3 regions of the Streptomyces sp. NPDC001401 genome follow, and region 2 is predicted to be linked to each of the others. Evidence: predicted binding sites of a transcription regulator. Region 2 holds the regulator's gene; each other region holds the start of a gene.

Region 1 (9,856 bases), on a different contig from region 2:
AGGCCGAGCGACGGGTCACCGCCGACATCGCGCACGAACTGCGCACACCGGTCGCGGCCATGGTGACGGCGACCGGCCTGCTACCGGCCGGTCCGGCCACCGACCTGGTCGCGGGCGGGGTGCACAAGCTGCGCGGGCTGGTCGAGGACGTCCTCGAAGTCGCCCGCCTCGACGCCCATGCGGTGTCGTTGGAGACCGAGCCGCGCCAGGTCAGCGCGATGGCCCGCCGCGCGGCTGCCGGGCTCGACGGGGTGGAGGTGCGCATCGTCGCGGACACACTCGCGGAGACCGATCCACGGCGCGTGGAGCGGATCCTCACCAACCTGGTCACCAACGCACTGCGACACGGTGCCCCGCCGGTGACGGTCGACGTGGACAAGGACCACGACGGAGCGATCGTCCGGGTCCGCGATCACGGCCCCGGCTTCCCGCCCGATCTGCTGGCCGTCGTCACCGCCTCCGGCCCGCAGCGGTTCCGCACCGGCTGCGGGTCGGCGGGAACCGGCCTGGGACTGACCATCGCCTCCGGGCAGGCCCGGCTGCTCGGCGCCGGTCTGACCTTCCGCAACCATCCCGAGGGAGGTGCGGAGGCGACCCTGCGCCTCCTCGGGGACGGCAGCGCCGACGCCTGAGGGCGGCCGGGGGACCGGGTGACCGCGTCGGCCTACTTCTCCATCCCCCGGTTCAACTCCCCCAGCAGCCGCGCCAGTTCCGCCACCTCGCGCCGGTCCCAGTGGGCCAGCTGGCTGACGTAGCGCGCCCGCCGGGCGTCACGGACCTTGCTCACCCGCCGGTGCCCCTCCTCCGTGAGGCGGACCAGCCAGGCCCGCCCGTCCGCCGGGTCGGGCTCGCGGGCGACCAGGCCCAGGTCCTCCAGGGCGCGGAGCTGGCGGGACATGGTGGCCTTGCCCACGCCGATGTAGGCGGCGAGTTCGGTGGCGCGCAGGCGGTCGTGCTCGTCGAGGCGTACGAGGAGGCCGTACGCGGCGGACTCCAGGTCGGGGTGGACCTCGCGGGCCATCTCGCCCTGGCTCGCCCGGGCGCGCCGCAGCAGCACCGTCAGTTCGCGCTCCAGGGACAGGTACTCCTGGTCCGCGCCACTCGGTGACGCCTGGGACGAGAGTCGGCGCTCGTCCCCGTTTCGGCCTTCGTGCACGTCAGCCCCTGCCTCGGTTTCCCGGTCCTGAAAGTTTCCGCCAAATGCCGCCGTCGCCGCAGCTCCGTCAGTATTTCGCAGGGCTAGACCAACGGCAGCCTCCGGCCCCTCTTCCCACCCGCTCTTCTACGTGCATAGCTTCTCTACCAGGCAATGACTGGCATGCCCACGCCAGCACGCCATCCCCAATACACCGGCACCTCAGCGCTACCCTCCACCGAGCATCACCGAGCCTTCGGAGGCACGCCATGCCCGTGCACAGACCCGGATCGGTCCGCCCCCTGCGCCTCTTCCCCGCCGGACTCCTGCTCGCCGCCCTCTCCCTCGCCCTGCCCTTCGCCGCCCCGGCCTCCGCCGCCACCCACCCGCCCCGCGGCTCCGCCCACATGGGCATGGGCGTCCTCGCCCACGACGGCCGAAGCGGCACCCCCGCCCCCACCGCCGTCACCCAGACCGAGGGCGTCGACGTCTCCGGCCACCAGGGCAACGTCGGCTGGTCGACCCTGTGGAGCAGCGGGGTCAAGTGGGCCTACACCAAGGCGACGGAAGGCACGTACTACACGAACCCCTACTTCGCCCAGCAGTACAACGGCTCCTACAACGTCGGCATGATCCGCGGCGCCTACCACTTCGCGACCCCCGACACCACCAGCGGCGCCACCCAGGCCAACTACTTCGTCGACCACGGGGGCGGCTGGTCCAAGGACGGCAAGACCCTCCCCGGCACCCTCGACATCGAGTGGAATCCCTACGGCGCCGAGTGCTACGGCAAGTCGGCGAGCGCGATGGTCAGCTGGATCGCCGACTTCCTGAGCACGTACAAGGCGCGCACGGGACGAGATGCCGTGATCTACACGGCGACGAGCTGGTGGAGCGACTGCACGGGGAACTACGGCGGCTTCGCGTCCGCCAACCCGCTGTGGATCGCGCGCTACGCGTCGGATGCGGGGACGCTGCCGGCGGGCTGGAGCTACTACACGATGTGGCAGTACACCTCGTCCGGCCCGACCGTCGGCGACCACGACAGGTTCAACGGGGCGCTGGATCGGGTGCAGGCACTGGCCAACGGCTGATACTTCCCGTATGCACGGCGAAGGCCCAGGCCCCCTCACGGGACCCGGGCCTTCCCCTATCCGATGACGTCCGTCACGCCGCCACCGGAACCTCCGGCTTCGCGTCGCTCGTGGCGGGCGCGAGGGCCAGTTCCAGGACCTGGCGGACGTCCGTGACGGTGTGGACGTCGAGCTTGTCCAGCACCTCCGCGGGGACGTCGTCCAGGTCGGCCTCGTTGCGCTTCGGGATGATCACCGTGGTGACGCCCGCCCGGTGCGCGGCGAGCAGCTTCTGCTTCACCCCGCCGATGGGCAGGACGCGGCCGGTCAGCGAGACCTCGCCCGTCATCGCCACGTCCGTGCGGACCAGGCGGCCGGACAGGAGGGACGCCAGGGCCGTCGTCATCGTGACGCCCGCGCTCGGGCCGTCCTTCGGGACCGCGCCCGCCGGGAAGTGGATGTGCGCTCCACGGTCCTTCAGGTCCGCCACCGGCAGCTCCAGTTCGGCGCCGTGGCTGCGCAGGAAGCTCAGGGCGATCTGCGCCGACTCCTTCATCACGTCGCCCAGCTGGCCCGTGAGGGTCAGGCCTGCCGCTCCCGTCTCCGGGTCGGCCAGGGACGCCTCCACGAAGAGGACGTCTCCGCCGGCTCCCGTGACCGCGAGACCCGTCGCCACACCCGGGACCGCCGTGCGGCGCTCCGCCGGGTCCTGGGCGGACTCGGGCACGTGGTGCGGGCGGCCGATCAGGGCGCGCAGTTCGCCGTCCGTGATGGTGAACGGCAGCTCCCGGTCGCCCAGTTCGTGCTGCGCCGCGACCTTGCGGAGCAGGCGGGCGATGGACCGCTCGAGGGTGCGTACGCCCGCCTCGCGCGTGTACTCGCCGGCGAGCCTGCGCAGCGCGCTCTCGTCGATGGAGACCTCGTCCGACTTCAGCCCCGCCCGCTCCAGCTGGCGCGGGAGCAGGTGGTCGCGGGCGATGACGACCTTCTCGTCCTCGGTGTAGCCGTCGAGGCGGACCAGCTCCATACGGTCGAGCAGGGCCTCCGGGATGGCCTCCAGGACGTTGGCCGTGGCGAGGAACACCACGTCCGACAGGTCGAGTTCGACCTCCAGGTAGTGGTCGCGGAAGGTGTGGTTCTGCGCCGGGTCCAGGACCTCGAGCAGGGCGGCAGCAGGGTCGCCGCGGAAGTCCGAGCCCACCTTGTCGATCTCGTCCAGCAGGACCACCGGGTTCATGGAGCCGGCTTCCTTGATCGCACGGACGATACGGCCGGGCAGCGCGCCGACGTACGTACGCCGGTGGCCGCGGATCTCCGCCTCGTCCCGCACGCCGCCGAGGGCGACGCGGACGAACTTGCGGCCCATGGCGTGCGCGACGGACTCGCCGAGCGAGGTCTTGCCGACGCCGGGCGGGCCGACGAGGGCCAGTACGGCACCGCCGCGCCGGCCGCCCACGACACCGAGGCCCCGCTCGCTGCGGCGCTTGCGCACCGCCAGGTACTCGGTGATGCGCTCCTTCACGTCCTCCAGACCGGCGTGCTCGGCGTCGAGGATCGCCTTGGCGCCCTGGATGTCGTACGCGTCCTCGGTGCGCTCGTTCCAAGGGAGTTCGAGGACGGTGTCCAGCCAGGTGCGGATCCAGGAGCCCTCGGGGGACTGGTCGCTGGACCGCTCCAGCTTGTCGACCTCCTTGAGCGCCGCCTCCCGGACGTTCTCCGGCAGGTCGGCGGCCTCCACACGGGCGCGGTAGTCGTCGGACTCCTCGCCGTCCTGCTCGCCGTTCAGCTCGCGCAGTTCCTTGCGTACGGCTTCCAGCTGGCGGCGGAGCAGGAACTCCCGCTGCTGCTTGTCGACGCCCTCCTGGACGTCCTTGGCGATGGTCTCCGCGACATCCTGCTCGGCGAGGTGGTCGCGCAGGTGCTGGGTGGCGAGCTTGAGGCGGGCGACCGGGTCGGCGGTCTCCAGCAGTTCGATCTTCTGGTCGGTGGTCAGGAAGGGCGAGTAGCCGGAGTTGTCGGCCAGGGCGGAGACATCGTCGATGGCCTGCACCCGGTCGACCACCTGCCAGGCGCCGCGCTTGCGCAGCCAGGCGGTGGCGAGGGCCTTGTACTCCTTGACCAGTTCGGTGACGTGACCGGGCTGCGGCTCGGGCACGCTCTCGTCGATCCTCGTCCCCTCGACCCACAGCGCCGCACCCGGGCCGGTGGTACCGGCACCGATCCGCACCCGGCCGCGGCCGCGGATCAGGGCGCCCGGGTCACCGTCGGCGAGCCGGCCGACCTGCTCCACGGTGCCGAGCACACCCGTGCCCGGGTATGTGCCGTCGATGCGTGGCACCAGCAGAACCCTGGGCTTTCCCGGCTCGGACCGGGCAGCGGCCTGGGCGGCCTCCACCGCGGCGCGTACGTCGGCGTCATTCAGGTCCAGCGGAACCACCATGCCGGGCAGCACGACCTCGTCGTCGAGCGGCAGCACGGGCAGGGTGAGCGATGTGGACGTCGAAGCCATGATCTACCCTCCGGCAGTCAAGTTGAGTTATGCCGACTCAATGCGTGGCGCTCCGCGAATGTTCCCGGGGCCCCGTTCGCTGTCAGCGATCACGGCGGTGAGGTGGGCGTTGCTGGGGGCTTGCAGCCCCCAGACCCCCGCCTTTCGGCCCTGAAGGGCCTCGTCCTCAAACGCCGGACGGGCTGAAGGGAGAACGCCGGAGGGGGGTGAAAAGAATCCGCAACGCCGCTCACAGGAAGCGCCTGCAAGCGGGCGGAGGGGTGTTCCTAGGCCGTCGCCGTGGCCGTTCGGTACCAGCGGCGGATCATCGGCCAGGTCGCGATGCCTATCGCCAGCGAGATCAGATGGCCCCAGTTGGTCATCGGGTCCGTGAACTCGATCAGGTCCTCGACGAGCATGGAGCCGAACAGGACGAGCACCGGCCAGCGCAGCCAGGGCGTCAGCAGCCCGGCCAGGGCGCCGACGCTGGCGGCGACGCCGAAGCTGATGCCGTAGTCGAGACGGTGCAGGGAACTGTCGGGGAGATGTCCGACGAGCACGGCCAGCCCCACGGGGACCTCGGTCGCCAGCGTGGCCAGGACATGCCCGAGCAGGAAGACGACAGCGGTGCGCGCCCCGCCTATCCGCCGCTCCAGTGCCGTCAGGACGAGCAGAAAGCAGACCACGTACGGCGACGCGATCCCGCCGGCGATCCACAGCGCACTGGTGATCAGCACCAGCACGGGCGTCTGCACGAGGTGCGCGACGTCCGTGCTGGAGGCCTGGTGCAGGGTGTCCACCAGGGACGGGGCGGCGTACGTGGTGATCAGTGAGGTGAGGGCGAGGACCACCGCGTAGAGGAAGGTGAACGGCGTGCCGGTGGGGGTCGGCAGGAGGCGCCAGGGGCGAAGGGTGCGGGTCGCGGGGACGGGCACCTGCACGGTCGGTCCGGCGATGGTCGCCGGGCCGCGCTGACGCGGCATTCCGTCCAGGAGTCCGGACACGTCGGGAAGGGGCGCGACCGAGGACTCCTTGTCGGCCGTCGCGATGGGTTCCACGTTGCGGCGCTCCTTCCGTTGCGCCCCACCCTTCGCAACCACAGGGGTCCCTGTCTGTGACCGACGCCACGCGAGAGGCGATTCACAGCAACCTCTCATGCTTTTTCTGCGTCAGAGCGCACCCATAGCCCCCTGAATGGGATTGTTCACGGGCGCAGGAGGTCGACCTCTTTCGCGTGCGCCGCCTGTGTCGCCGGGTCCCAGTCGCCGGTGCAGTAGACGGACGCCTCGCTGATGGCGCCGTCGCGGATGTCGGCGCGCATCAGCTCCCTGCAGTACCAGGTGCCGCCCTGCTCGTCCTCCCACTGCTCCTCGAACTCGAGGACGAGGCCGCTCGGCGTGGCGTCGACGCGGTGGCGCGGCACGGTGCCGAGGAAGGGGTGACTGCGGCGGCGTACGGCGACGAGTTCGTCGCGGCCCAAGGCCTGCAGCCGCCACTGGGGAACCGTCAGGTCGAGGAAGACATCGTCCGTGAACAGCCCGTCCGGGGCGGTGTTGGTCTCCAGGAACCGTACGAAGAGGTCGGCGAGTTCCTCGACGCGGGTGCCGGTGCCGGTGCCGGTGTCTGTGTCGGTGGTCATGACTGCGCTCCCGCGAGGTTGCGGCCGATGACCTCCATCGTGCGGTTCAGCTCCGCGGTGGGGCTGAACTCGACGATCTCGGTGCCGGCGAAGACCAGGGGGAGATGGCCGGGCGCGCCGTAGTAGGCGTCGCCGGCGTGGAAGACCTCGTCGTGGTCGGCGTACCGGAACACGAGCTTGCCGGAGACGACCTGGCCCCAGTGCGGGCACTGGCAGCGGTCGTCGGGCAGGCCCCGGAAGAGCGGGGCCGGGTCCATGTCCTCCTTCATGGTCTCGTACCCGACGGTGTACGGGCCGAGCTCGGCGTAGCGCCCCTCGATGACGGGCTCGTCGACCTTGAGTTCGGCCTCGGCCTTGGCTGTGCGTGGCATGGTGCTCGCCTTCCTTCGTTGCTTCTTGCCTGCTTTTACGAAGGAGGCGTGAGATCGGGCGGCACGGTGTGCGACGGGGCCTCACAGACGCCAGAGCGGGGGCTGTTCCGGCTGGTAGACGCAGAGGGTGCCGGTACGCAGGGCGCTCTCCAGATGGCGGCCGAGTTCGGGGTGGGCGTCGGCGACACGGCGCACGGCGGCATGGATGCGGGCGGTGACGGCGGTACGGGCGCGCTCGGCGGTCGAACCGGTACGGCGCACCCGCCCCCCGATGCCGTACGCGGCCGCGAGCTGCCCGACCAGCGCGTCCCGCTCGACGGCGATCCGCGCGGAGCGCACGGCGTCCCCGGCGTCGTCGGCGTCCTGCGCCTCTTCCTCCAACTCCCGCAGTCTGCGCCGGTAGGCGGCGCGCGCGGCGGCGTCGACGACCTCACCGGTGTCGCCCTGGGTGGCAGCGGATCCCGGCGCGGCCAGCTCGACGGCCGGCACGGGAGTACCCGGCCGGGCGAGCAGTACGGCGATGTCGCGCAGCCCCTTGCTGTCGGGGATCCGGACGGCACGACCGGCGTAACGGAGGTGCCAGAGGGGGCCTTCGCGCTGGAAGAGGGGGGTGTCGGGAAGGGGCTCGGGTGAGGTGTCGAGTCGGGGCTCGGGAGAGGTGTGCGCCGTTTCGCCCCCGATGCGCTCCGTCAGCGCGACCGCGCCCGCCGCCCCGGCGGCCCGCAGTGCCCTCTCGCGGTGCTCTCGGGCGCGGTCCGTGTCGCCCAGGGCCGCCGCCAGCAGCGCCAGATGGCGGTCGACCGGGCCGCGCACCGCCGCGCCGATGCCCTCCACGGCGAACAGGCCGGCGTACGGGGCGAGGAGGTCGTAGAGGACGGGTGCCGACGGGTGGGAGCCCACGGCGGCGACCGTTTCCGCGGCCTGCGCCAGCATCGGCAGCCACTCGCTGTCCCGGGGCGCACCGCCGAGCCGGGGTGCGACGGCCGACAGGCGGCGCGTGGCCTCGTCGAGCCGGCCGAACTGCGCGGCCACGAGCGCGAGCGAGACGCGGGGCCAGAGCATAGGGGAGCGTTCCAGCATGGTCGCTTCCGCCCGCACCCGCTCCAGGCCGGCCGTGTCGCCCGTCTCGGCGTACAGGCACCAGCGCTGGGTGACGGCGAGCATGGCGGCGTTCGCGCTGCCGGCCCTGCGGCCCAGTTCCTCGACCTCGTCGAGCGCGGCGGCGCAGTCGTCGTACCTGCCTTCCATCAGGGCCCGCGCCCCGCGCCACAGGGGCACGTACCAGGCGTACAGCGGACGCCGCAGCGGTCGTACGGCCGTCTCGTACGCCAGCGCCTCCGCATCGGCCCCGGCGAACTCGCCCGTCTCCATCAGCGCGACCAACCGCAGCCGCCGGCCGAGGAGTTCTAGCACCGGGTCACGCAGGTCGCGGCCGGTCGTCACGATCTGCGTGGACCAGTCGAGCCGGTCGCGGCAGTGGTCGGGGCCGGGCCGGGCGTCGCACAGCGCGGCGAGGGCCGGGCCGAGGGTCGCCGGATCGCCGGCCTCGCGGGCGGTGCGGACGGCCTCCTCGGCGAGGGCGATGCGGTGCTTCTCCGGTTCGACCAGCCCGGCGGCGAGCGAGAGCCGTGCGGTGACGGCGGCGCGCAGGGGCGCGTGGTTCGGCTCGGCGGCGAGGGCGGCGCGGGCCTCGGTCAGCAGGTCGAGCTGCTCACGGTCCTCGAGGTCGACCTCAAAACCGACGGGCCCGGTCCCGAGCCCCAGCGCGGCCCGCGCCAGCAGATCGGCCCGCCCGGCCTCCCGCGCCAGCCCGGCGGCCCTGAGCAGCGCCGCCCGCGCGGCACCCGGCTCCCCGGCCCCGAGCCGCGCGGAACCGAGCCCGAGCAGCACCTCTACGAGCTCTGCGAGTTCCGCGGGGTCTACGGGCTCGTCGTGTCCGGGCGCCTGGAGGCCCCACGCCTCCACCGCCCGCTCGTACCACCGAGCCGCATCCTCGAACGCGAACAGCCCTTCCGCCCGCACCGCCGCCTCGTGGGCGTACCTCGCGGCCTCCCCCGCCTGCTCCGGGCCGGACAACAGCAGGTGGTGGGCCACTTCCGCCGGGCCCGTGTCGCGGCCGCGGCGGGCGTAACCGGCCAGGACCTCCGCGGCGGTGTGATGGAGGGCGGCGCGATCGGCGGGGGTGAGAGTGTCGTACACGGCGTCCCGGAGCAGGTCGTGCCGGAAGGCACCGCGGTCGGCCCCGGCCTCGGCCAGCAGCCCGGCCCCGGCGGCCTCGCCCAGCAGCGTGCGCACCTCGCCCAGCGGCACCTCGGCGGCCTCGGCGAGCACGTCGAGCCGGAAGCGGGTGCCGAGGACGGCGGCCACGTCCAGAACGCGCGCGGCCCGCGGGGTCAGGACCGCCAACCGGTCCCGTACGGCGGCCCGGACGGCGACCGAGGAGTTCCCGGGCGGCGCCGCGCCCCAACTCCCGGCCCGCAGCAGCTCGGTGACGAAGAACGCGTCCCCGCCCGTACGCCGTACCAGCGAACGCACCGCATCCGCCTCCGGAGCGGCCCCCGTCACCGCCTCGACCAACGCCGCAACGTCCCGCTCCCCCAGCGGCCCGAGCCCCAACGAACGCCCCCGCCGCAGCAGTTGAGCCCGCGCCCACCCACCGTCCCCCCAGGCCGCATCCTCGTCCCGAGCCGTCACCAGCAGCAGGACCGGGCAGGTGCGGGCCGCGTCCGCGGTCTCCAGCAGCAGCCGCAGCGACGAGGCGTCGGCGGCGTGCACATCGTCCAGTACCAGGAGCAGGGAGCGGCGGCGGGCAGCCGTGGCCAGGAGTTCGCAGACATCGCCGGTGAGTCGCAGCCGTGCCGTCTCCGGGTCGGCTCCGTGCAGGGCGCCGGTGGCCGCGCCGGACACCAGCGCCCGTAGCGGCGGTGACGCGGCCACCAGCCGGCCGCAGGCCACGTCGTCCGCGACCAGCTCCCGCAGCAGCCGTGACCAGGGGCGGAAGGCGCGCCCCGCGGTCTGAGGCGGGCACCAGGTCCACAGGGTGCGGAAGCCGTCGGCGTGCGCGGCGGCCTCCTCGGCGGTACGGGTCTTGCCCGCGCCGGCGGGTCCGGTGAGGGTGACGAGCCCGCCCCTGCCGGACGCGGCACGTTC
Region 2 (9,856 bases):
CCGCCTCTTCGTACGCGCACCGTCCACCTCGTCAGCACCGTCGACAACGCCTCGGTAATGATGCACACGTTCGGGGTGGGGCGACAGTCGCTCGGAGCGGGGCGGGGTTCAAGATGGGGCCATGAGCGTAGTCAAGATCAATGTGCTGACCGTGCCCGCCGAGCAGCGGGAGGTTCTCGAGAAGCGGTTCGCGTCGCGGGCCCATGCCGTGGAGGGCTCCGACGGGTTCGAGTGGTTCGAGCTGCTGCGGCCGGTCGAGGGGACGGACACCTATCTCGTGTACACGCGGTGGCGCGACGAGAAGTCCTTCCAGGCATGGCTGGAGGGGCCGATGAGGTCCGCCCATCAGGGCGGCGGCGAGGGCGGGGAGCGGCCGAAGCCGGCGGCCAGTGGCTCCACCCTGTGGTCCTTCGAGGTGGTGCAGCAGGCGGGGCCGAAGGGCGCGTAGAGCGGCCGGGAAACGCCGACGCCCCCACGTCCACGGAGGACATGGGGGCGTCGATACAGCCGTAGAGCTACGGACTACTTCACCGGCTCCGGCTCCGGTGCGGTCTCCGTCTCCTCCTCGCCGGCCGGGTCGACCGGGGTCTTGACGGACTCGAGGAGCAGCTGGGCGACGTCCACCACCTGGATGGACTCCTTGGCCTTGCCTTCGTTCTTCTTGCCGTTCACGGAGTCCGTGAGCATGACGAGGCAGAACGGGCAGGCCGTGGAGACGATGTCGGGGTTCAGCGACAGCGCCTCGTCAACACGCTCGTTGTTGATGCGCTTGCCGATGCGCTCCTCCATCCACATGCGCGCACCACCGGCGCCGCAGCAGAAGCCGCGCTCCTTGTGGCGGTGCATCTCCTCGTTGCGGAGGCCCGGGACGTTGGCGATGATCTCGCGCGGCGGCGTGTAGATCTTGTTGTGGCGGCCCAGGTAGCAGGGGTCGTGGTAGGTGATGATGCCCTCGACCGGGGTGACCGGGACCAGCTTGCCCTCGTCGACCAGGTGCTGCAGCAGCTGGGTGTGGTGGATGACCTCGTAGTCGCCGCCGAGCTGCGGGTACTCGTTGCCGATGGTGTTCAGGCAGTGCGGGCAGGTGGCGACGATCTTCTTCGCCGACTTCGGCTTGGCGGACTCCGGGACGACCTTGCCGTCGTCGTCCAGCTCCTCGCCGAACGCCATGTTCAGCGCCATGACGTTCTCCATGCCGAGCTCCTGGAAGAGGGGCTCGTTGCCCAGACGGCGGGCGGAGTCACCGGTGCACTTCTCGTCGCCGCCCATGATCGCGAACTTGACGCCCGCGATGTGCAGCAGCTCGGCAAAGGCCTTCGTGGTCTTCTTGGCGCGGTCCTCCAGGGCGCCCGCGCAGCCGACCCAGTACAGGTACTCGACCTCGGTGAGGTCCTCGATGTCCTGGCCGACGACCGGGACCTCGAACTCGACCTCCTTGAGCCACTCCAGGCGCTGCTTCTTGGCCAGGCCCCAGGGGTTGCCCTTCTTCTCCAGGTTCTTGAGCATCGTGCCCGCCTCGGACGGGAACGCGGACTCGATCATCACCTGGTAGCGGCGCATGTCGACGATGTGGTCGATGTGCTCGATGTCCACCGGGCACTGCTCGACGCAGGCGCCGCAGGTGGTGCAGGACCACAGGACGTCCGGGTCGATGACGCCGTTCTCTTCCGCGGTGCCGATCAGCGGGCGCTCGGCCTCGGCGAGAGCCGCGGCCGGGACGTCCTTGAGCTGCTCCTCGGAGGCCTTCTCCTCGCCCTCCATGGTCTTGCCGCCACCGGCCAGCAGGTACGGGGCCTTGGCGTGGGCGTGGTCCCTCAGGGACATGATCAGGAGCTTGGGAGAGAGGGGCTTGCCCGTGTTCCAGGCCGGGCACTGCGACTGGCAGCGGCCGCACTCGGTGCAGGTGGAGAAGTCCAGCAGGCCCTTCCAGGAGAACTGCTCGACCTGGGAGACGCCGAAGACGTCGTCGTCGCCCGGGTCGGTGAAGTCGATCGGCTTGCCGCCCGACGTCATCGGCTGCAGGGCGCCCAGGGCCGTACCGCCGTCGGCGTTGCGCTTGAACCAGATGTTCGGGAAGGCCAGGAAGCGGTGCCAGGCCACACCCATGTTGGTGTTCAGCGAGACCACGATCATCCAGATGAACGAGGTGCTGATCTTGATCATCGCGACCAGGTAGATCAGGTTCTGCAGCGCGGTCACGCCCAGGCCCTTGAAGGCCAGGACCAGCGGGTACGAGGCGAAGTACGACGCCTCGTAGCCCTCGACGTGGTGGATCGCGCCCTCCAGGCCGCGCAGCACGTAGATCGCGAGGCCGATGGTCAGGATGACGTACTCGACGAAGTACGCCTGACCCGACTTCGAGCCCGCGAAGCGGGACTTGCGGCCGGGGCGCGAGGGCAGGTTCGACAGGCGGATCGCGATGAGTACGACGATGCCGAGCACCGTCATCACGCCGATGAACTCGGTGTACATCTCCAGCGGCAGCCAGTTGCCGACGATCGGCAGCGTCCAGTCGGCCTGGAAGATCTGGCCGAAGGCCTGCGCCAGGGTCGGCGGCAGCGTCAGGAAGCCGATGGCCACGAACCAGTGGGCGAAGCCGACGATGCCCCAGCGGTTCATCCGCGTGTGGCCGAGGAACTCCCGTGCCAGCGTCACGCTGCGCGAATAGGGGTTGTCGGTCCGGCTGCCGGCGGGCACGGGCTGGCCCAGCTTGAAGTACCGGACGAACTGACCGATGGCGCGTGCGAGCAGCGCAACGCCGACCACGGTCAGCACCAGCGACACGATGATCGCGGCGAGTTGCATTTGGGGGCTCCTCGGGCCTGCGAGGGAGATTACTAAGCGGTAACTTATGCAGTCCGTCTGAGACTACCCTCATCTTTCTTCGCACTGTAGCCAGGAGTGCAGTGATCTGGATCGCTGAGGGTTGCCTTAAGGGTCGACGGCGAAGGCCGACGGCAAAGGCCGACGACGGCTTGGGGTGATCCGATCGTGTTATTCATGCCAAATTGGTACATTTGCGCCTAACTTAGACCCGTGCTATACGGGATCGCCGCCGCCACCACCGCCCTGCTGCTCGCCGCCGTGCTCACCGCACTGCTGCGGGTGCCCGCGCTGCGCCTCGGGATCGTCGAGCGGAGACGGCAGCGGCAGCGGCCGGTGCCGCTGCTCGGGGGTGCCGCCGTGGTGCTCGCCACCTGTGCCGTGGCGGTGGCCATGGACCGGACCGGCGTCGCGCCCCTCGGTGCCGGAGTGGGGAGGCTGCTCGTCGCGGGCGGTGCCGTCGCGGCGCTCGGGCTCGTCGCGGACGTGGGGCGGGTCAAGGCGCGGGTCCTTGTCGCCGGTACGGCCGTCGCGGCGGCCAGTGTCGTGCCGTACGAGGAGACCGGGGTGCCGGTCGGGCTGCTCGCCGTCGGATGGATCGTCTTCGTCACCGTCGGGTTCAAGGCGCTCGACCATGCGGACGCGCTCGCGGGGACCGTCGGCGTCCTCACCGCCTTCGGGGTGGGCGCCTGTGCGGCGGCCGAGGTGATGGACGGGCTCGCGGTGCTGCTGAGCGTGCTGGCCGCCGCACTGACCGGGTTCCTCATGCACAACTGGCCGCCCGCGCGCGTGGGGCTCGGCGCGTGCGGGGCGCTGTTCACGGGCTTCGTGCTCGCCGCGTCGGCCGTGTTCACCCGGGCGGGCTACGGGCTCGCGCCCAGTGCGGGAGTGCTGTTCTCGCTCACCGCCCTGGCCAGCGCCGACGTACTGCTCGTGGTCCTGTCGCGGCGGCTGGCCGGCCGGCCCTTGCTGCGCGGCGGGCCCGACCATGTCGCCCACCGGCTGCGGCGGTTGGGGCTCACCCCGCAGGGGGCGACCGTGCTGCCCGGCATCGGGGCGTTCGCCGGGGTGCTCGTCGGGGTCCTCATGCACATCGGATGGACCGCCCGGTCCGGGGTGTTGTGGGTGGGAGGGGTGGCACTCGTCGTCGTACTCATGCTCCTTCGGGTGCCTGTGTACGGACTCCGGCGGCCGGTGTCCACGCAATCGACGCAGGTCAGCGGCCAGTTGCGTGTAAGGAACGGATAAGAGTTGAGTCTGTGCGACTCAGGTCTGTTGACCCATTGGCGGGCGTCGTGCACACTTGAGTCCGTTCCACTCAAGTCATTGCTGGAGGAATCAACCATGGCACGTGCGGTCGGCATCGACCTGGGCACGACTAACTCCGTCGTCAGCGTTCTGGAGGGCGGCGAGCCCACCGTCATCACCAACGCCGAGGGTGCCAGGACCACGCCGTCCGTCGTCGCCTTCGCGAAGAACGGTGAGGTGCTGGTCGGCGAGGTCGCCAAGCGCCAGGCGGTCACGAACGTTGACCGGACCATCCGCTCCGTGAAGCGCCACATGGGCACGGACTGGAAGATCGAGCTCGACGGGAAGCAGTTCAACCCGCAGCAGATGAGCGCCTTCATCCTGCAGAAGCTGAAGCGCGACGCCGAGTCCTACCTGGGCGAGAAGGTCACGGACGCGGTCATCACCGTCCCGGCCTACTTCAACGACTCCGAGCGCCAGGCGACGAAGGAGGCCGGCGAGATCGCCGGTCTGAACGTCCTTCGCATCGTCAACGAGCCCACCGCGGCCGCGCTCGCCTACGGCCTCGACAAGGACGACCAGACGATCCTCGTCTTCGACCTCGGTGGCGGCACCTTCGACGTGTCCCTCCTGGAGATCGGTGACGGCGTCGTCGAGGTGAAGGCCACCAACGGTGACAACCACCTCGGTGGTGACGACTGGGACCAGCGCGTCGTCGACTACCTGGTCAAGCAGTTCGCCAGCGGTCACGGCGTGGACCTCGGCAAGGACAAGATGGCCCTGCAGCGTCTGCGTGAGGCTGCCGAGAAGGCCAAGATCGAGCTGTCCTCGTCCACCGAGACCTCGATCAACCTGCCCTACATCACCGCGTCCGCCGAGGGCCCGCTGCACCTGGACGAGAAGCTCACCCGGGCTCAGTTCCAGCAGCTGACGGCCGACCTGCTGGAGCGCTGCAAGACGCCGTTCCACAACGTCATCAAGGACGCCGGCATCTCCATCAACGAGATCGACCACGTCGTCCTCGTCGGCGGTTCCACCCGTATGCCCGCCGTCGCCGAGCTCGTCCGCGAGCTGACCGGCGGCAAGGACGCCAACAAGGGCGTCAACCCGGACGAGGTCGTCGCCATCGGCGCCGCCCTGCAGGCCGGTGTTCTCAAGGGTGAGGTCAAGGACGTCCTGCTCCTCGACGTGACCCCGCTGTCCCTCGGCATCGAGACCAAGGGCGGCATCATGACGAAGCTCATCGAGCGGAACACGACGATCCCGACCAAGCGGTCCGAGATCTTCACCACCGCCGAGGACAACCAGCCGTCCGTGCAGATCCAGGTCTACCAGGGCGAGCGCGAGATCGCGGCATACAACAAGAAGCTCGGGATGTTCGAGCTGACCGGTCTGCCGCCGGCCCCGCGCGGTGTCCCGCAGATCGAGGTCGCCTTCGACATCGACGCCAACGGCATCATGCACGTGACCGCGAAGGACCTGGGCACGGGCAAGGAGCAGAAGATGACCGTCACCGGCGGCTCCTCGCTGCCGAAGGACGAGGTCGACCGGATGCGCCAGGAGGCCGAGAAGTACGCGGAGGAGGACCACGCCCGCCGCGAGGCCGCCGAGTCCCGCAACCAGGGCGAGCAGCTCGTCTACCAGACGGAGAAGTTCCTCAAGGACAACGAGGACAAGGTCCCGGGCGAGATCAAGACCGAGGTCGAGGCGTCCGTCGAGGAGCTGAAGGCCGCGCTCAAGGGCGAGGACACCGCCGAGATCCGCACCGCCACCGAGAAGGTCGCGGCCGTCTCGCAGAAGCTGGGCCAGGCCATGTACGCCGACGCCCAGGCCTCGCAGGCCGCCGCGGGCGGCGGTGCGGGCGCCGAGGCTCCGAAGGCCGACGACGACGTCGTGGACGCCGAGATCGTGGACGACGAGCGCAAGGACGGTGCCGCGTGACGGAGGAGACTCCGGGCTTCGACGAGAAGCCCGACGTCCCCTCCGGCGCCACCCCCGAAGACGCCGAGCCGAAGGCCGCCTCCCCCTCCTCGGGGGAGGGGGCGGCCCCGGCCGGGGACGCAGCAGTACAGATCGCCGGTCTGACGGCGCAGCTGGACCAGGTGCGCAAGGCGCTCGAAGAGCGCACCACGGACCTCCAGCGGCTCCAGGCCGAGTTCCAGAACTACCGCCGCCGGGTCGAGCGGGACCGGATCACGGTCAAGGAGATCGCCATCGCGAACCTCCTGACCGAGCTCCTGCCCGTGATCGACGACATCGGCCGCGCGCGGGACCACGGCGAACTCGTCGGCGGATTCAAGTCCGTCGCGGAGTCGCTGGAGACCGTCGCGGCGAAGATGGGACTGCAGGCGTTCGGCAAGGAGGGCGAGCCCTTCGACCCGACGATCCACGAGGCCCTGATGCACTCGTACGCGCCCGACGTCACCGAGACGACGTGCGTGGCGATTCTGCAGCCCGGGTATCGCATCGGCGAGCGCACCATCCGCCCCGCGCGGGTGGCCGTCGCCGAACCGCAGCCCGGCGCCCAGACCGTCAAGGCCGAAGAAGCGACCGAGGCGGCCGACGACAAGGAGAGCGGTGGCCCGGACGAGGGCTGAGCTTGAACCGATCGCAGTACCGACCGCTGTATCGATGAGAGAGGAGGGACGTCGGGGATGAGCACCAAGGACTTCATCGAGAAGGACTACTACAAGGTCCTCGGCGTCCCCAAGGACGCCACCGAGGCCGAGATCAAGAAGGCCTACCGGAAGCTCGCCCGCGAGTTCCACCCGGACGCCAACAAGGGCAACGCCAAGGCCGAGGAGCGCTTCAAGGAGATCTCCGAGGCGAACGACATACTCGGCGACCCCAAGAAGCGCAAGGAGTACGACGAGGCCCGCACCCTCTTCGGCAACGGCGGCTACCGCCCGGGTCCGGGCGGCGCGGGCGGCTCCTTCAACTTCGACCTGGGTGACCTCTTCGGAGGCGGCACCCAGGGCGGCGGGGGTTCCGGCGGCTTCGGCGGCGGAATCGGTGACGTCTTCGGGGGCCTGTTCAACCGGGGCAGCTCCGGCACCACGCGGGTCCAGCCCAGGCGCGGCCAGGACATCGACACCGAGGTCAGCCTCAGCTTCACCGAGGCGATCGAGGGGGCGACGGTCCCGCTGCGCATGTCCTCGCAGGCACCCTGCAAGGCCTGCTCGGGCACCGGCGACGCGAACGGCAACCCGCGGGTGTGCCCGACCTGCGTCGGCACTGGCCAGGTCGCGCGGGGTTCCGGCGGCGGCTTCTCGCTCACCGACCCATGCCCGGACTGCAAGGGCCGCGGCCTGATCGCGGAGAACCCCTGCGAGGTCTGCAAGGGCTCGGGGCGTGCGAAGTCCTCCCGGACGATGCAGGTCCGTATCCCGGCCGGGGTCTCCGACAGCCAGCGCATCCGGCTGCGCGGCAAGGGCGCACCGGGCGAGCGGGGCGGCCCCGCGGGCGACCTGTACGTCACGGTGCATGTCGACGCGCACCCCGTGTTCGGCCGCAAGGGCGACAACCTCACCGTCACCGTGCCGGTGACGTTCACGGAGGCGGCTCTCGGCGGCGAGGTCAGGGTCCCCACCCTGGGCGGCCCTCCCGTCACCCTGAAGCTGCCCCCGGGCACGCCCAACGGCCGGACCATGCGCGCCCGCGGCAAGGGCGCGGTCCGCAAGGACGGCACCCGCGGCGACCTCCTGGTCACCGTCGAGGTGAGTGTCCCGGCGGACCTGACGGGGAAGGCTCGTGACGCACTCGAGGCGTATCGCGAGGCAACCGCGGGCGAGGACCCGCGGGCGGAGCTGTTCCAGGCCGCGAAGGGAGCATGAGAGAGATGGACGGCCGTCGACGCAACCCGTACGAACTGACCGAGGAAACCCCGGTCTACGTCATCTCGGTGGCGGCCCAGCTCTCCGGCCTGCACCCGCAGACCCTCCGTCAGTACGACCGCCTCGGCCTGGTCTCCCCCGACCGCACCCCCGGCCGCGGCCGCCGCTACTCGGCCCGCGACATCGAACTGCTGCGCACCGTCCAGCAGTTGTCGCAGGACGAGGGCATCAACCTGGCCGGCATCAAGCGGATCATCGAACTGGAGAACCAGGTCGCCGCGCTCCAGCAGCGCGTCGCCGAACTCCAGTCGGCGGTCGAGGGCGCGGCAGCGGCGATGCAGCAGCGCGAGGCGGCGGTGCATGCGTCGTACCGCCGCGATCTGGTGCCGTACCAGGAGGTGCAGCAGACCAGCGCGCTGGTGGTGTGGCGGCCGAAGCGGCAGCAGTCCGACTGACCCGTCGCATCAAGCAGTCGAAGGGGCCCGGAGGTTGAACCTCCGGGCCCCTGTCGTATGTCGGCGGACCAGGTCGGCGGACGAGGTCAGCGGCCGACGAAGAACTCCAGGGACGAGCTCTGCTCGCTCTGGCGCCCGTAGGCGTCGACGGCGTACACGGTGACCGTGCACGGTCCGTTGTAGGGCGGGATCCAGGAGATGGAGCCGGTGGTGGACAGCCGGGTGCCGCTGTCGCCGCAGGCGCCGCCGATGTCCCAGGAGTAGCCCTTCAGGACCCGTCCCTCGTCGCCCGCGCCGGGCGCGGCCGTGACCTGGATGGCCTGCCGGGCGGGAATCCCCGCCGAGACCAGGGTCAGCTGCGGTGCGGCCGGTCCGGTGGCGGTGGCCGGGGTGAGCCGGTCGACGGTGATCTCCGCGGAGGGCGCGGACTCGGCACCCGTGCCGGCATCCACGGCGACGACGTAGTAGGACGCCTTGCCCGCCGGAGCGATGCGGTCGTCCCAGCCGTTGCCGTGCAGGTTGCCGATGGCGGTCCAGCCGCCGTCGGTGCGGCGGTAGACGCGGTACTGGGGGGCGTCCTCGGGCAGATCCCAGCGGATCTCGGTCCGGTCGTCGTAGAGGGTGCCGGTGAGGCCGGTCGGGGCGGGCGTGCCGCTGGGCTCGGGGCGGGTGGCCGTCACCGGGTCGGAGACCGGGGAGACGTTGCCGGCGCCGTCGACCGCGTGCACCCGGTAGACGTAGGCCGTGCCCGTCTCGGCGGTGACGTCCGTGAAGGACGCGCCGAGCACGATCTCGGGCCCGTCCGGATCCTGCTGCCCCTCCGGGGCGCCCCACACCTCGTAGTGGTGGACATCCGCCGACGAGGAGGGCTGCCAGGTGAGCGTGTTGCCCGCCGTGGTGCCCTGTGCGGTGAGGCCGGTGACCTGCTGCGGGGCGGTGCGGTCGACGGTGGTGACGGCCTGGTCGGCGGTGCCGGACGAGACGTTGCCGGCCCTGTCGTAGGCACGCACCTCGTAGTAGTACGTGTCGCCGGTCACCGGCAGGGTCGTGTCGGTGTACGACGTCGAGGTGGTCGTGGCGAGCGGCGTAGCGCCGAACGACGTGCCCTTGAGCCGCCGGTAGACGCGGTAGCCCGCGAGGTCCATCTCCTTGTTCTTCGACCAGGTCAGCCCGGCCTTGCCGGTCGCGGAGTCGTACGAGACCGAAGTCCCGGTCGGGACAAGGGGTTTGACCTTGTCGATGTCGGCGGAGGTGCGGGGTTTGTAGGCGAAGGAGACGTTCGCCGTGCCCGTCCAGTTGACGTAGTCGACGCGGAGGGTGTGCTTGCCGGAGGGGATCGTGATGTTGACGGTCTTCCTGACCGTCGTGGACACGTTCTTCCAGAGGTCGACCTTGCGCACGCCGTCCAGGTAGACGCGGATGCCGTCCTGGGTGGCGACCGGCAGGGCGAAGGGGCCGCCCGAGCCGAAGTCCCTCGTCACCGTCCAGCGGACGCCG
Region 3 (9,856 bases), on a different contig from region 2:
GTGGCGGTGGAGGTGGTGGAGGTGGCGACGTCGGAGGTGCCGATGTCGGAGGCGGCGACATCGGCGGTGGCGGCGGCCACGGCGAAGGCCGGCCCTGCACCGAGCCGGCCCCCGACTCCTGCGGCGGCGCGGGGATGCAGGACGGGGCGGAACACGGGGGGCAGGACGGCATGGAACACGGGGTGGAACAGGGGACGCAGAACGGCAGGCAGCACGGCGTGCAGGCCGGCACGGGCGGCTCCTTCTCCGACTCCGTGCCCGCCCTCGTCGCCGGCGCCGTCCTGATCGCCGCCGCACTGGGCGCCTGCGCCTACCGGCTGTGGCCCAAGGGCTCCGTCCGGTTCCGCTGACCCGCCGGGCGACCGGCGAAACCCGAGCGCACTCCCATGCGGCAGCGGCACCCTGGGTACTCGGAGCACAGTGCCGCACACGGCACAGGGACTGCGCGGAGGTACGCATGCGGCGGACGGACCCGGAAGGCCACGGCCCCGTCCGCTACGGGCCTCCGCTTCCGGAGGACGGGCTGCCCGTACCGCCCGCGCTCACCGCCGTGCTCGCCGCGGCCGCTGCACGCGCCCACGGGGAGCCCATCGGCGGCGGACCCGAGCTGATCGAGGCCGCGTGCGGCTACTGGGAACGGCGCGGCCTGACCGCCGGAGGCGACCGTGTGGCCGCCGGCCCCGGCGCCCCCGCCCTGCTGCTCGCGCTGACCGCCGCGGTCGGCGGCGACGTCCTGGTGCCGAGGCCCTGCGCGGCCTGGTGGGCGCCGTACGCACGCCTGTTGGGCAGACCCGTCTTCCATGTGGCGACCCCGGCCGAGTGCGGTGGCGTCCCGGATCCGTACGCCCTCCTGGAGACCGTGCGCAGAGTGCGCGCCGAGGGCGGTGACCCGCGGCTGCTCGTGCTCTCGGTCGCCGACGACCCCACCGCCACCGTCGCCCCGCCCGAGTTCCTGCACGAGTGCGTCGAGGCCGCCGCCGGCGAGGGACTGCACCTGGTCAGCGACGAGACCTGGCGCGACACCCTGCACGCTCCGCACCACACCGTGCTGCTCAGCCCCGCCGAGATGCTGCCCGACCACGTCACCGTCGTCAGCGACCTGGCCGGCGCGCTGCTGCCGCCCGGCTGGCCGGCCGCGATCGCCCGCTTTCAGCCGGGCGAGGCGGGCCGCGACCTCCACGCGCGCGTGCTCGACGTGCTCACCGCGCTGGGCGCGCGGATCGCCGGGCCCGTCGCCGCCCCGGCCGCGTACGCGCTGGGGGAGCCCGAGCCCGTCACCGCGCGCGTGGCTGCCACCGTGCGCCTGCACGCGCGCGTGGCCGCCGCCGTGCACGCGGCGGTCGTCGCGGCGGGCACCCTGTCCCGTCCCCCGCAGGCCGGCCGCCACCTCTACGCCGACCTCGGCCCGCTGCGCTCCGCGCTCACCGCGCACGGCGTCGGCGACGCACAGGACCTGGAGGACTTCCTCGCCGCCCGGCTCGGGATGCCCGCACCCGGCGGCCACCGCTTCGGCGACGAACTCGGCGCCCTGCGCGTCCGCCTGTCCACCGGCCCGCTGCTGGGCCGCACGGATGAGGAACGCGCGGAATGTCTCACATCGCCCACGCCGTTGGAACTGCCACACGTGCAACGCGCGTTGAGCCATGTGAAGTCGGTCTTCGACGATCTCCGCGACGACGCTCAGCGATGGGAGCCTCCTCGATGACGCAGCAGTCCGAGTCGACCACCACCACGAGCACGAGTACGACCACCCGGGATGCCGACGAGACGGCGTCCAGGCCAGGGTTCGCGCCGGCCCTTCCGCCGCTGGCCGAACCCCGCCCGCCGGGCGAACGCCGGGTGTGGCCGCGCACCTTCCACGACCGCCTGACCGCCCCGCTGCCCGGCCTGAAGGCCATGGCCCGCTTCGCCCGCGAGGGTTCCATCCGCCCCGGACGCGAGGGCCTCGCCGACATCCCCCGGCTGCCCTTCGAACCCGCCCCGCTGCCCCGCGTCGACGCCCGCACCGTCGCCGTCTCCTGGGCGGGACACGCCAGTTGGGTCGTCCGGATCGGCGGCCTGACCGTCCTCACCGACCCGGTCTGGTCCCGCCGCATCCTCGGCACCCCCGCCCGCATCACCCCGGTCGGAGTCCCCTGGGAATCCCTGCCGCCCATCGACGCGGTCGTCATCAGCCACAACCACTACGACCACCTGGACGCCCCCACCCTGCGGCGACTCCCGCGCGACACCCCGGTGTTCGCCCCGGCGGGCCTCGCCCGCTGGTTCCGCCGCCGCCGCTTCACCGCCGTGACCGAACTGGACTGGTGGGAGGCGGCCGAACTGAACGGCGTCCGCTTCGACTTCGTCCCCGCCCACCACTGGTCCAAGCGCACCCTCACCGACGCCTGCCGCACCCTGTGGGGCGGCTGGGTCCTCACGGCCCCCGACGGCCAACGCATCTACTTCGCCGGCGACACAGGCTACGGGCACTGGTTCTCACGGATCGGCGAACGCTACCCCGGCATCGACCTCGCCCTGCTCCCGATCGGCGCCTACGACCCCCGCTGGTGGCTCAGCGACGTCCACTGCGACCCGGAGGAGGCGGTAAGGGCCGCGCAGGACTTGGGCGCGCGCAGGATGGCCCCGATGCACTGGGCCACGTTCGTACTGTCGGCAGAGCCGGTCCTGGAACCACTCACCCGCGTGCGGACGGCTTGGGAGAAGGCAGGCCTGCCCCGCGAGAACTTGTGGGACCTCCCCATCGGAGCCTCCCGGGTCCTGTAGCGCCCTATAGGGGCGCGGGGCTGTATCGATTTGCGGCTCCGCCGCGTGGGCGCGATCAACCCCCACGAACCCGCGCCCCGCAACGCACCGTCACCCTGCAGATCGAACCCGCCGCCACACACTCGGCGCCACACTGATGACCAGCGTCAGCGCCACCGCAGCGACCACGCCTTCCCAAGGCTCCGGGAACAGCGAACCACCCAGAATCCCAATCACTTGATACGTCGCAGCCCAAGCCAGGCACGCCGGCAAGTTGCCCCGAGCAAACCGCCGCAACGGCCACCGAGCCACAAGACAGGCCAACATCACCGGAATACGCCCGGCCGGCACCAGCCGGGACAGCACCAGCACCGCCACCCCGTGCTCGGCAAGTCGCGACTGCGCCTGCGCAAGCCGCGCTTCCGGCGCCCGCGCCCGAATCGCCTCCAGCCACCGCGACCCGTTCTTCGACCTCATCCCGCGCCGCCCGAGCCAGTACAGCGCCGCATCCCCCAGGAACGCGGCCAGCGACGCCGTCACGAACACCAGCGCCAACGCGAACGGCGCCGTCTGATGAAAGGCCACCACCGCCGCCGAACTCACCAGCGCCCCCGTCGGAATCACCGGCACCAGCGCCCCGAACAGCACCAGCAGGAACAGCGACGGATAGCCGATCGCCTGCTGGGTGGACTCCGGAGGCACGGTCGTCGTCGTGACGGCGGCCAGGAGCATCACCGCGCGACCTCCAGGCGCACACTCTCCCCGTGCCCGAGCCGGTGCACCGCGACATCCGGCGCGTGCTCGGCCGCGAGGCGCACGAACTCGTCGCCGGGCGCGTGGAATTCATGGGGGCGCACGGCGTCCATCCCGATCGGCCAGTACGTGCCGTAGTGCACCGGCACCGCACTGCGCGGCGCCAGCCGGGCCAGTGCCTGGGCCGCCCGCCCTGCGTCCAGATGTCCTGCGCCGAGGTACGGACCCCAGCCGCCCACCGGCAACAACGCCACGTCGACTGGCCCGACCTCCTGCGCCATCGCGTCGAACAGCCCGGTGTCCCCGGCGAAGTACGTCCGTGCCTCGCCCTCGATGACGTAGCCGAGAGCGGGGGAGCGGTGCGGTCCGAGCGGCAGCCGCCGCCCGTCGTGCCGTGCGGAAACGGCCCGTACGACCACGTCACCGACCGTCACCCGGTCACCGGGCGCCACCTCGCTCACCGTGAGATGGGTGAGCCGGCGCAACCCCGGCACGGCGCGGGATGCGCCCCGGGGCACCAGCAGGCGTGTGCCCTCGGCGAGCCGCTCCAGCGACGGAACGTGCAGGTGGTCGGCGTGCAGATGTGACACCAGCGCCGCGTCCGCGCGCCAGGCGCCGGGCGGCGGCAGCGCCCCGCGACGGCGGCGGAGATGGGCGAGGCGGCGGGCGAACAGAGGGTCGGTGAGCAGCCGTACGCCCGAGTCCGCGACCGTGCACGTCGCGTGACCCCACCAGGTGATCTCCACCGGCACCTCTTTGCCTCCTTCGCGCGACTCCCCGAAGCCTACGGGCAGGAGTATGGTCGGCGCCGAAACCCAGAGGTGAGGGGGACGCCATGGGACCGGTGCGGGTCACGGCGATCGCGAGTCTGACGCCGCTCGAGGAGCTGGACGCCGATCCCTTCCTGGTGGACTCCCGCAGCCAGCACGCGATGTGCGCCCGCTGGGCCGCCGAGCGGGGCTACAAAGTCAGCAGGGAGCTCCTGGTGCGGGGACTGCGGGCCGACCACTGTGTGCTGTGGGACGGCGTCCGGCCGGGGATCGATCTGTTCGTGGCGCCCAGCCGCCGGGTGCTGGAGAGCGCGCTGTCGTCCGTCGAGGAGTTCACCGCGGAGTGCACGCGGCGCGGGGTGCGGGTGGAGACGGTGGGGTTCGAGGAGCCCTGCTACGACGCCCAGATGAAGGCACGGGTGCATCGGCGTCTGTCGATGCCGACGGCCGGATACGACGGGCGCTGAGGCCCGCTCCCGGTGACGGACCGGATTGTCCGACCCGTGTGACAGTCTGAAGTACAGGCCCGCATCGACGACGGGCCAGGACGTGAGGTGGGCTGGGCGTGCGTGGCGGGCGTTGGCGGCGGGTCGCCAGTCAGGTGGGGCGGAGCGTCGCGGTGTGGGCGGTCTCCACGGTCACCATGCTCGTGCTGGCCGGGATCCTGCCCGACTTCCAGCTGCAGTCCGCGAACGGCGACAGCGCCACGCGCATCGCCGTCACGGCCGCGTTCGGCGCCGGTGCCTTCGGTCTGCTGTCGGCGCTGGTGTGGCCGCTGCTGGTCCGGCTGCTGCTGCTCGTGCCCGCGCTCGTCCTGGGGCTGCTGGTGTTCTTCCTCAACGGATCGCTGCTGCTCGTCGCCCTGCGCATCAACCCGTCCGGGGACAGCGAGGCCGCCCCCGAGACCGCCGTCATCGTCGCCGCCGTGATGTCCGCCGTGGCCTCCGCGACCGGCGCCGCCCTGGCCGTGCGCGACGACGACGCGTACCGGCGCCGCCTCTACCGCCTCGCCGACCGCCGCCGCAGAAGCCGGCCGCCGGGCCCGTCCAGCCCGGGCACGGTCTTCCTGCAACTCGACGGCGTCGGCCACGACGTACTCCTGGCCGCGGTCGGCAAGGGCGTGATGCCCACCGTCGCCAGATGGCTGGAGAGCACCCACCGGCTCACCCCCTGGCGCACCGACTGGTCCAGCCAGACCGGCGCCAGCCAGCTCGGCATCCTGCACGGCAGCAACCACGACATTCCGGCGTTCCGCTGGTACGAGAAGGACAGCCGCGAGGTGATGGTCTGCAACCGGCCGACGAGCGCCGCCGAACTCCAGCGCCGAGCCGTCGAGCACACCGGCGACGGCGGCCTCCTCACCGCCGACGGCGCGAGCCGCGGCAACCTCTTCAGCGGCGGCGCCGACGAGCAGGCCCTGGTGCTGTCGATCGCCACCCGCCGCCGCGGCCGGGAGAACCGGTCCCGGGCGGGCTACTTCGCGTACTTCTCCGACCCGGCCAACGCCGTGCGCACCGCCATGTCCTTCGTCGCCGAAGTCGGCCGCGAGAGCGGCCAGTCCATCCGGGCCCGCATCAGAAGGCAGCGCCCGCGCGTCGCACGCGGTGGCCTCTACCCCTTCGTCCGCGCCTTCGCGACCGTCGTCGAGCGGGACGTCGTGGTCGCCGCGGTGATGGGCGACATGCTCGCCGGACGCACCGCCGTCTATGCCGACCTGGTGGCGTACGACGAAGTGGCGCACCACTCCGGGCCGACGAGCCGCGACGCGGAGAAGGTCCTCGATCGCCTCGACCGCGCCCTGGCGTTGATCGCGAACGTCGCCGAGCACGCCCCGCGGCCGTACCGGATCGTCGTCCTGTCCGACCACGGCCAGAGCCCCGGCGAGACCTTCCGCGCCCGCTACGGGCTCGGCCTCGGTGATCTGGTGCGGGCCGGCTGCGGCCTCCCCGTACCCCGCAGGGCGCAGCGCACGCACAGCGGCGCCGAGGCCCGCGCGGCCGTGCGCGCGGCGCTGCGCCGGCCCGTCGAGGAGGGCGGCGAACAGCACCGCCCCTCCCGCCGCCGCTCGGAGCCGCTCGTGCTGGCCTCCGGCAACCTCGGCCTGGTCTCCTTCCCGGACGTGCCGCACCGGATGAGCAAGGAGGAGATCGACGCCCGCCATCCCGCGCTGCTGACAACCCTCGCCAACCACCCCGGCGTCGGCTTCCTGCTGGTCCGCAGCGAGGAGCACGGCGGGGTCGTGCTGGGCGCGTACGGCGCCGAGATACCGCTCGACCAACTCGACGACAAGCCGGGCCCGTTGGAGGCGTTCGGCCCCGGCGCCGCCGACGCCGTGCGCCGCACCCACTCCTTCCCGCACACCGCCGACATCATGGTCAACTCCTTCCACGACCCGGCCGACGGCGAAGTCCTCGCCTTCGAGGAGCAGATCGGCTCGCACGGCGGGCTCGGCGGCGCACAGGGAAGACCTTTCCTGCTCTCCCCGGTCGCCTTCTCCGAGCCGGTCGAGGACGGGCGCGAAATCGTCGGCGCCGAGCACATCCACCACATACTGCGCCGCTGGCTGTGGGAGACGGACGGTCCTCAGGTGCCCGTCACCGACGAGGGCGAGCAGGAGCGGGCCGCCTGAAATCCGGCTGCGGTGAGCCGGAATGTGATCGGATGGGATCCCAAGCAACACCCGGAATTCGGAAGGATTCACCGTGGCAACCACGCGCTCCGCACACACCGTCTGGGAAGGCAGCCTGATCGAGGGCAGCGGTGTCGTCAACTTCGACTCCTCCGGTGCCATCGAGGCGCAGCCGGTCACGTGGGCCTCGCGTTCTCAGGACGCGAACGGCAAGACCAGCCCCGAGGAGCTGATCGCCGCCGCGCACTCCAGCTGCTTCTCCATGGCGCTGTCGCACGCCTTGAACGGCGCCGGCACCCCGCCCACCAAGCTCATCACCTCGGCCGACGTCAGCTTCCAGCCGGGTGAGGGCATCACCGGAATCCACCTCACCGTCGAGGGCACGGTTCCCGGCATCGACAACGACGCGTTCGTCGCCGCCGCCGAGGACGCCAAGAAGAACTGCCCGGTCAGCCAGGCCCTCACCGGCACGACGATCACGCTGTCGGCCAAGCTGTCCTGAAGCCCACGGCTGCACGCCTCTCGGTGCCGCGCCCCCGCACTCGGGTGCGCGGCATCCGCGTTTCCGGGTACACGGCATTGACAACAGCGCACTCAAGTTTTGTGCTGGAGTCTGAGAAGTGCCCTGGCGGAAGGGGACCGAGATGGCACGTGCGGTCGGGATCGATCTAGGGACCACGAACTCGGTGGTGGCCGTGCTGGAGGGCGGCGAGCCCACGGTCGTCGCGAATGCGGAGGGGGCCAGGACCACACCGTCGGTCGTGGCCTTCGCCAAGAACGGGGAGGTGCTGGTCGGGGAGGTGGCCAAGCGGCAGGCCGTGACCAACGTGGAGCGGACGGCCCGCTCGGTGAAGCGGCACATGGGGGACGCCGCCTGGCGCTTCCCGGATCAGGGCTCCGTCGACGGGACCCGCTACCGGGCGCAGGAGCTGTCCGCGCGGGTGCTCCAGAAGCTGAAGCGGGACGCCGAGTCCTACCTCGGCGAGGACGTCACGGACGCGGTGATCACCGTACCGGCGTACTTCGACGACTCACAGCGGCAGGCGACCAAGGAGGCCGGGGAGATCGCGGGCCTGAAGGTCCTGCGGATCATCAACGAGCCGACGGCGGCCGCCCTGGCCTACGGCCTCGACCGCGGCGAGGAGCAGACCGTGCTGGTCTTCGACCTCGGCGGCGGCACTTTCGACGTGTCGCTCCTCGAGATCGGCGACGGCGTCATCGAGGTGAAGGCGACCAACGGCGACACCCACCTCGGCGGCGACGACTGGGACCAGCGGGTCGTCGAGTTCCTGGTCAAGAAGTTCCAGGGGCAGTACGGCATCGACCTCGGCAAGGACAAGATGGCGCTGCAGCGGCTGCGCGAGGGCGCCGAGAAGGCCAAGATCGAGCTGTCGAGCTCGTCCGAGACGACGATCAACCTGCCCTACATCACCGCCTCCGCCGAGGGGCCGCTGCACCTCGACGAGAAGATGACCCGCGCCCAGTTCCAGGAGCTCACCGCCGACCTCCTCGACCGCTGCAAGACCCCCTTCCACCAGGCGGTCAAGGATGCGAACGTCAAGCTTGCCGCGGTCGACCACGTCATTCTCGTCGGCGGCTCGACGCGGATGCCCGCGGTCACCGACCTGGTCAAGGAGCTCACCGGCAAGGACCCGCACAAGGGCGTCAACCCCGACGAGGTCGTGGCCGTCGGCGCGACCCTGCAGGCGGGCGTCATCCGAGGCGATGTCAAGGACGTGCTCCTCCTCGACGTCACCCCGCTGTCCCTCGGCATCGAGACCAAGGGCGGCATCATGACGAAGCTGATCGAGCGCAACACGACCATCCCGACCCGGCGTTCGGAGATCTTCACGACGGCCACGGACAACCAGCCCTCGGTGGGCATCCAGGTCTACCAGGGCGAGCGTGAGATCGCCGCGTACAACAAGAAGCTGGGAGTCTTCGACCTGACGGGTCTGCCGCCCGCCCCGCGCGGGGTCCCGCAGATCGAGGTCGCCTTCGACATCGACGCGAACGGCATCATGCACGTCTCGGCCAAGGACCTCGCCACCGGCCGCGAGCAGAAGATGACGGTGACCGGCGGTTCCGCGCTCCCCAAGGACGACATCGACCGCATGATGCGGGAGGCCGAGCAGCACGCGGAGGAGGACCGCAAGCGCCGCGAGGCCGCCGAGACCCGCAACCAGGCCGAACAACTCGTCTACCAGACCGAGAAGTTCATACGGGACAACGAGGACCGGATCCCCGCCGACACCAAGTCGGAGGTGGAAGCGGCGGCGACGGAACTCAAGGGCCTGCTGGAACGGAACGCGGAGACCAACGAGCTGCGCACCGGCGTCGAGAAACTCGCCACCGTCAGCCAGAAGATGGGCCAGGCGATGTACGCCCAGGCCGACCAGGGCCCCTCCGGCAGCGGCACCGAACAGCACACCTCACCGCAGGACGAGGAGGGCGTGGTCGACGCGGAGATCGTCGACGAGGAACGCGACGACACGAAGGGCGGCGCAGCGTAGACGTCAGACTCCCGTCTTCTCCCAGCCCCGCCGTTCCGGCCGCGGCCCCAGCTGCCCGGGGTCGCGGCTGCGGTACACCACGTACGGGCGCAACAGGTACTGCACCGGCGCGCTGAACATATGGACCAGGCGGGTGTACGGCACCAGGGCGATCAGCGCCATGCCGATCGTCGCGTGGACCCGGTACAGCACCGGCACGCCCTCCATCAGGTCCGTCTTCGGCTGCAGTGTGAACAGGCTGCGGGCCCAAGGGGCAATGGTTTCACGGTAGTTGTAGCCGTCGCCGGAGGCGTGGGTCAGCTTGGCGGCCATGCCCATGGCGATGGCGGCGAGCAGCACGGCGTACATGAGCTTGTCGTTGACGGTCGTCGCCCGGAAGACCGGGGCGTGCGTGCGGCGGCGGTGGACGAGGAGCAGGATCCCGGCGAGGGCGAGCACGCCGGCCG

Evidence for each region. The regulator HspR, encoded in region 2, represses chaperone genes until heat shock. The targets are predictions, from matches to a motif close to TTGAGNNNNNNNNNCTCAA.
Region 1: the regulator HspR is predicted to act here: its motif matches at 4,740-4,758, upstream of lon (endopeptidase La).
Region 3: the regulator HspR is predicted to act here: its motif matches at 7,477-7,495, upstream of dnaK (molecular chaperone DnaK).

What each region holds. Positions count from the first base shown of each region.
Region 1 covers NZ_JBIAWI010000004.1:43,983-53,838, forward strand. Annotated here, with positions in the region: gene ACFY10_RS15470 (ATP-binding protein) at 1-632, shown strand, start outside; gene ACFY10_RS15475 (MarR family winged helix-turn-helix transcriptional regulator) at 665-1,156, opposite strand; gene ACFY10_RS15480 (lysozyme) at 1,405-2,229, shown strand; gene lon (endopeptidase La) at 2,303-4,717, opposite strand; gene ACFY10_RS15490 (rhomboid-like protein) at 4,984-5,754, opposite strand; gene ACFY10_RS15495 (hypothetical protein) at 5,901-6,335, opposite strand; gene ACFY10_RS15500 (hypothetical protein) at 6,332-6,706, opposite strand; gene ACFY10_RS15505 (ATP-binding protein) at 6,788-9,856, opposite strand, start outside.
Region 2 covers NZ_JBIAWI010000010.1:32,808-42,663, forward strand. Annotated here, with positions in the region: gene ACFY10_RS29800 (FG-GAP repeat domain-containing protein) at 1-20, opposite strand, end outside; gene ACFY10_RS29805 (antibiotic biosynthesis monooxygenase family protein) at 122-448, shown strand; gene ACFY10_RS29810 ((Fe-S)-binding protein) at 523-2,805, opposite strand; gene ACFY10_RS29815 (MraY family glycosyltransferase) at 3,037-4,071, shown strand; gene dnaK (molecular chaperone DnaK) at 4,168-6,012, shown strand; gene grpE (nucleotide exchange factor GrpE) at 6,009-6,668, shown strand; gene dnaJ (molecular chaperone DnaJ) at 6,726-7,904, shown strand; gene ACFY10_RS29835 (heat shock protein transcriptional repressor HspR) at 7,910-8,359, shown strand; gene ACFY10_RS29840 (PA14 domain-containing protein) at 8,446-9,856, opposite strand, start outside.
Region 3 covers NZ_JBIAWI010000003.1:693,834-703,689, reverse strand. Annotated here, with positions in the region: gene ACFY10_RS15150 (hypothetical protein) at 1-350, shown strand, start outside; gene ACFY10_RS15145 (aminotransferase class I/II-fold pyridoxal phosphate-dependent enzyme) at 458-1,705, shown strand; gene ACFY10_RS15140 (MBL fold metallo-hydrolase) at 1,702-2,766, shown strand; gene ACFY10_RS15135 (DedA family protein) at 2,857-3,477, opposite strand; gene ACFY10_RS15130 (MBL fold metallo-hydrolase) at 3,477-4,250, opposite strand; gene ACFY10_RS15125 (hypothetical protein) at 4,334-4,735, shown strand; gene ACFY10_RS15120 (alkaline phosphatase family protein) at 4,888-6,897, shown strand; gene ACFY10_RS15115 (OsmC family protein) at 6,971-7,399, shown strand; gene dnaK (molecular chaperone DnaK) at 7,542-9,410, shown strand; gene narI (respiratory nitrate reductase subunit gamma) at 9,414-9,856, opposite strand, start outside.